2 regions of the Streptomyces citrinus genome follow, and region 1 is predicted to be linked to the other one. Evidence: riboswitches for the same ligand, from Rfam matches in the RefSeq annotation. Region 1 holds a riboswitch; the other holds the start of a gene.
What was found. Region 1 has a riboswitch for S-adenosylmethionine ahead of thrC (threonine synthase). Riboswitches for the same ligand answer to the same signal wherever they lie in the genome.
Positions count from the first base shown of each region.

Region 1 (3,211 bases):
CCGTCTCCCGTGTTCAGGACGACCGTGGTGAGCGACGGGTCGATGTGGCCCGACTCGATCAGCTTCTTCGCGACACCGAGCGTCACGCCGCCCGCCGTCTCCGCGAAGATGCCCTCCGTCTGGGCGAGCAGCTTGATCGCCTCGACGACCTGCTCGTCGTTCACGTCCTCCACGGCGCCACCGGTGCGGCGGGCGATGTCGAGCACGTACGGGCCGTCGGCCGGGTTCCCGATCGCAAGGGACTTGGCGATCGTGTTCGGCTTCTGCGGCCGTACGACGTCCGTGCCGGCCTTGTACGCCACCGAGACCGGCGAGCAGCCCTCGGCCTGGGCGCCGAAGAGCTTGTACGGCTTGTCCTCGACGAGACCGAGCTTGATCAGTTCCTGGAGGCCCTTGTCGATCTTCGTGAACTGCGAGCCGGACGCGATCGGGATGACCAGCTGGTCCGGGAGCTGCCAGCCGAGCTGCTCGCAGATCTCGTACGCGAGCGTCTTGGAGCCCTCGCCGTAGTACGGGCGCAGGTTCACGTTCACAAAGCCCCAGCCCTCGCCCAGCGGGTCGCCGATGAGCTCGGAGCAGAAGCGGTTCACGTCGTCGTAGTTGCCCTCGATGGCGACGAGGTCACCGCCGTAGACACCGGCCATGACGACCTTGCCCTGCTCCAGGTCGTGCGGGATGAACACACAGGAGCGGAAGCCGGCGCGGGCGGCCGCGGCGCCGACGGCGCCGGCCAGGTTGCCGGTGGAGGAGCAGGAGAGGGTGGTGAAGCCGAAGGCGCGGGCGGCCTCGATGGCCTGCGCGACGACGCGGTCCTTGAACGAGTGGGTCGGGTTGCCGGAGTCGTCCTTGACGAACAACTTGCCCTGCTCGACGCCGAGTTCACGGGCCAGGTTGTCGGCCTTGACCAGCTGGGTCCAGCCCGGGTTCAGGTTCGGCTTCTCGGCGACGTCGGCCGGGACCGGCAGGAGGGGGGCGTAGCGCCAGATGTTGGCGGGCCCGGCCTCGATCTGCTTGCGGAGCGCCTCGGGGTCGCCGACGGGAAGGTCGTACGCGACTTCCAGAGGCCCGAAACACTCGACGCAGGCGAAGATCGGCCCGAGCGGGAACCGGGCGCCGCACTCGCGGCAGGAGAGGCCCGCGGCGGGACCGAGATCAACGGTCACAGCGGCGGTTTCGGTGGCGACAGTCTGTACAGCCATGAGAGGCGAGGCCCTTTCTCCTCATCTTCCTCGCGGCGCACCTCGCCGCGAGACGGATTTGGCACCTTCCCTAGCCGGGAGCCTCGCGACGTCGACGATGACAGTCACACGAGACCGGCTGGAGGGTTGCCGGGGCTTCAACGGGCCGTATCCCTCTGCCCCTCTGGATGAGCGGTATTCGGTTGTGTGTCATGCGGTGATGCGCGGCGGCGACCCCGACATGCGATGGTCACCGGCCTTGTTCAAGACTGTAACCGACGCCCTGGACCCTTGAGATAGTCGTCCGAACCGCGAGATGGATCACATCCCCCGCACCGTGAGGAGCCGCGCAACGTGCTGGAAGAAGTCGAGCGCTGGCTGAGCAGGCGCTCCTGGTCCGTGGCCGACCGCCCCCTGCACCAGCTGATCGCCGCGAAACGGGCGTCGGGCCGGACGGTGAGTGTCGTCCTGCCCGCGCTGAACGAGGAGGGGACGGTCGGCGAGATCGTCTCGGTGATCCGGCGCGAGCTGATGACGGAGGCCGCTCCGCTCGTCGACGAGATCGTCGTGGTCGACTCCGGCTCCACGGACCGCACGTCCGAGGTGGCCGCGGCGGCCGGCGCGCGCGTCGAGCACCGCGACGCGATCCTGCCGCGCGTCCCGGCCAGGCCAGGCAAGGGTGAGGTGCTGTGGCGTTCCCTGCTCGTCACTTCGGGTGACATCGTCTGCTTCGTCGACGCGGACCTGAAGGAGTTCTCGGCGGACTTCGTCTCCGGGATCATCGGGCCGCTGCTCACCGACCCGGGCGTGGACTTCGTCAAGGCGATGTACGACCGGCCGCTGGCCGGCGCGGCGGGCCAGGGCGGGCGCGTGACGGAGCTGATGGCGCGGCCGATCCTCAATCTGCACTGGCCCCAACTCGCCGGATTCGTCCAGCCGTTGGGCGGCGAGTACGCGGCCAGGCGCTCCCTGCTGGAACAGCTGCCGTTCCCCGTCGGCTACGGGGTGGAGCTCGGCCTGCTGGTGGACGCGCTGCACACCGTGGGCCTGGACGCGCTCGCCCAGGTCGACGTGGGGGTCAGGATCCACCGGCACCAGGACGGGCAGGCGCTCGGCCGGATGGCCGCGGCGATCTACCGCACCGCGCAGTTGCGGCTCGCGCGCGGGCATCTGGTGCGTCCGGTGCTCACCCAGTTCGAGCGCGGCGAGGACGGGTTCGAGCCGCGGACGTACGCGGTGGACACCGAGGAGCGGCCCCCGATGACCGAAATCAGTGAGTACGCGGAGCGTCGCGTGGCGTAATCCGTAGATCATCATGCATTTTGCCTAAATTGCCCTTTATGTGGTTCAGACAGCTCAAGGGCACCGCGGCCTTCGCCGCCACGGCCGCACTCGCGGGTTCGCTGATCGGTGCCGCCGCGGTCCCGGCCGCGGCGGACGTCGTCTCCCCCTTCGCCAAGCGCTACGACGAGTCGATCTACGGCGACTTCACGACCATCGGCAACACCGTGATGGGCTGTCCGACGACCGCCGACGACATGCCCGCACGCTGCGCCGTCGCCGCGAACGGCGAGGGCAAGGACAACAACAACACCTTCGTCATGGAGCGGATCAACCGGGCGGGGACGACCGACGGCTACGGGTCGAGCACCGGCCGGGTCACCGTCCCGCCCGGCGCGAAGGTCGCCTACGCCCGCCTCTTCTTCGGCGGCAACGACGGCACGTACAAGGGCCCCAGCGGCGCCCAGCTCAAGCGCTGCGACATCTCCGGCGCGGACGTGCAGCCCTCCCCCGGCGACCCGCTCGCCGCGGTCCCGGTGGTCGGCGTGAACGGCACGGCGCCGAGCGAGGTCACCCCGCGGAACCTGGTGCGGGACCCGGCGAGCACCAGCGGCCCGCACTACTACACCGGCGAGGCCGACGTCACGAACCTGTTCAGCGGGGTCACCGGGACCGGCGCCCCGATCCCCGTCGCCGTCGGCGACATCTGGGCGCCGACCGGCAAGGGCTGCGTCGCGGGCTGGTCGATGACC
Region 1 covers NZ_CP146022.1:3,863,827-3,867,037, forward strand. The annotation lists gene thrC (threonine synthase) at 1-1,199, opposite strand, end outside; SAM riboswitch class I at 1,218-1,373, opposite strand; gene V2W30_RS17995 (glucosyl-3-phosphoglycerate synthase) at 1,533-2,480, shown strand; gene V2W30_RS18000 (hypothetical protein) at 2,519-3,211, shown strand, end outside.

Region 2 (3,211 bases), 1.5 Mb from region 1:
GTCCGGCCTGAACCCGTCGTACGGCACCGGGGCCCGGCTGCTCACCGCGCAGACCGACTACTTCGAGCGCTGGGGCGTGGTCCCCACCGAACTCTTCACCGGATCGCCGCGGGCCGCGCTCACCCCGGCCACAGCCCTGTTCGTGCACGGCAGCTGGCTGCACCTGCTGGGCAACATGCTCTTCCTCTACGTCTTCGGGGCGATGGTCGAAGAACGCATGGGCCACGTCGCGTACGCGCTCTTCTACCTGATCAGCGGCTACCTGGCGCTCCTCGGCTACGCGATCGCGCACGCCGACTCCGACCAGACCCTGGTCGGCGCCTCGGGGGCCATCTCGGCGATCCTCGGCGCCTTCCTGTACCTGTTCCCCGAAGCGCGCGTGACGAGCCTGTTCCCGTTCCTGTTCTTCCTGCCGCTGCGCTTTCCGGCATGGGTGGTGCTGCCGTTCTGGGTGGCGCTCCAGTGGGCGGCGGCGGGACGGGACAGCCAGGGGCCCGGAGTGGCGTATCTGGCGCACCTGATCGGCTTCTCGCTGGGGTTCCTCTACGCGTGGGTGAGGTACAGGGGAATCGGGGGGCGCGAGGCGCTTCCTTGCGAGGGCGGTGGCAAAAGACGGGCGGGCTAGAGTGAGTACCGCCCCAGCCACGGCCACCGAGGGAGACAGCAAGCCGTGATCACCGCGATCGTGCTCATCAAGACCAGCGTGGACCGGATCCCCGAGATCGCCGAGTCGATCGCGGCCCTGGAGAGCGTCAGCGAGGTCTTCTCCGTCACCGGCACGTACGACCTGATCGCCATGGTCCGCGTGGCGCGGCACGACGATCTGGCGGACGTCATCCCCGGCCGGATCAGCAAGATCGCCGGTGTCGAGGCGACGGACACGCACGTCGCGTTCCGTACGTACTCCCAGCACGACCTGGAAGCCGCGTTCGCCATCGGCCTGGACGGCTGACCCCACCCCGCACACGCACAAGCCGCGGTCGCGGCCGCTCGTCCACCGAGCGGCCGCGACCGCGGCTTTCTGCGCTGCCTCAGGAGGCCGGGACGCAACGCCCGCCCTCGGTGCGGTACTTCCAGGCCGCACCGTCCCGTACGAGCTCCTTCACCGCGGCGACGAAACGCTCCACGTGCTCGTCGGGCGTGCCGGCGCCGAAGCTCACCCGGATGGCGTTCAGCGACTTCTCGCCCGGCGCCGCCTCGGGCGCGCCGCACTCGCCCTGCGTCTGCGGGTCGGAGCCGAGCAGCGTGCGCACGAGCGGGTGGGCGCAGAACAGGCCGTCGCGGACGCCGATGCCGTACTCGGCGGAGAGCGCGGCGGCGAAGTGCGAGGAGTTCCAGCCCTCGACGACGAACGAGATGACGCCGACGCGCGGGGCGTCGTCGCCGAACAGCGAGAGCACCCTCACCTCGGGCACCTCGGCGAGCCCGGCGCGCACCGTACGGATCAGGGACTGCTCCCGCTCGACGATGCTGTCGAAACCGGCCTCGGTGAGCGCCTTGCAGGCGGAGGCGATGGAGTACACGCCGATCACGTTCGGCGAACCGGCCTCGTGGCGGGCGGCGCTGTCGTGCCACTCGACGTCGACGCCCCCGTCCGCGCGACGGGCGACCTTCCTGGACGCACCGCCACCGGCGAGGTACGGCTCGGCCGCGCGCAGCCAGTCGGAGCGCCCGGCGAGCACGCCCGAGCCGAACGGCGCGTACAGCTTGTGCCCGGAGAAGGCGACCCAGTCGACGTCCAACTCCTGTACGGAGACGGGGTGGTGGGGCGCGAGCTGTGCGGCGTCGAGCACGATGCGGGCACCGTGCGCGTGAGCGGCCGCCGCCAGCTCGCGCACCGGCCAGAGCTCACCGGTGACGTTCGAGGCACCGGTGACGCAGACGAGGGCCGGGCCGTAGGGGTCGCGGTCGGCGAGCGCGCGCTCCAGGGTCGCGACAGCCTCGCCGGGGGTGCGCGGCGCGTTCAGGTACGTCACGCGGGCGTCGCGCCACGGCAGCAGCGAGGCGTGGTGCTCGGTCTCGAAGACGAAGACCTGGCAGTCGGCGGGGAGCGCGGCGGCCAGCAGGTTGAGCGAGTCGGTGGTCGACCTGGTGAAGACGACCTGGTCGTCGTCGCGGCAGTCGAGGAACTCGGCGACGGTGACGCGCGAGTTCTCGAAGAGATCGGTCGACAGCTGCGAGAGGTACCCGGCGCCCCGGTGGACGCTGCCGTAGTACGGCGCGTACGCGGCGACGTCGTCCCACACCCGCTGGAGGGCCGGCGCGCTGGCCGCGTAGTCGAGGGCCGCGTACGTCACTTCGCCCCCGGTGACGAGCGGCACGGTGACGTCCCGGCCGAGCACCGGCAGCGGGGCCCCACAGGCGGGATCGGCGGACTCGACGGCGGTGTCGGTGGTGACGGAGGCGGTGGCAGCGGAGGCGTGAGCAGACATGACGGTATCTCCCGGCAGGACAGGGCGAAGTGGCTGTGAAGGCCCGCACGGAAGCACTCAACCGGCTTACGGCGTACGGGTGTTGCCTCGACGCGCGATACACGGATGACCGCGTCGCACGGAGGGTGTGATGGAGAAGGGGCTGCTAGGCCCTAGCGCATTCGCTTGCTCACGAGACTGCTCCCTCGGACGACCCAGGACCCCTGAGGTTCACGAGGGGTCCGCGCTTGCCATACGCCTTGCTGCGTACGGCCTGGTCTTCACCCAGGGCACCCCGCCACGGACGGAGGGTTGCCGGACAGCGGGCTGGGGCCTCGATCGCTGTCACTCATGACCTTGCAGAGAATCCTGCCACACGTCCGGGATACGGCAAGGGCGCAGTCCACGATCTGGACTGCGCCCTGCGTCACACTCAGCGGTTGGTGGCGGCGATCCACCGTTCCAGCACGGCCTTCGCCGCACCGGAGTCGATCGACTCGGCGGCCCGGTCCATCCCGGCCCTGATCTGCTCGGCGAGCGTCCCGCTGCCGGGCCGTACGGCGACGAGCGCCGCCGCCGCGTTGAGCAGGACCGCGTCGCGCACGGGCCCCCGCTCCCCGTCGAGGAGCCGCAGCGCGACCTCCGCGTTGAAGGACGGGTCGCCGCCGCGCAGTGCCTCGATCGGCACGGTCTCGATCCCCACGTCGCGCGGGTCGAAGGACTCCTCGCGCACCGCGCCGTCCCGCACGACCCACACCCAGGAGGTGCCGGTGATGGTCAGCTCGTCGAGCCCGTCGTCG
Region 2 covers NZ_CP146022.1:2,360,709-2,363,919, forward strand. The annotation lists gene V2W30_RS11030 (rhomboid family intramembrane serine protease) at 1-625, shown strand, start outside; gene V2W30_RS11035 (Lrp/AsnC ligand binding domain-containing protein) at 671-952, shown strand; gene V2W30_RS11040 (aminotransferase class V-fold PLP-dependent enzyme) at 1,032-2,432, opposite strand; SAM riboswitch class IV at 2,651-2,768, opposite strand; gene trpD (anthranilate phosphoribosyltransferase) at 2,845-3,211, opposite strand, start outside.
Region 2: it holds a riboswitch for S-adenosylmethionine, as region 1 does, so the genes downstream of both, V2W30_RS11040 (aminotransferase class V-fold PLP-dependent enzyme) here and thrC (threonine synthase) in region 1, are expected to answer to the same signal.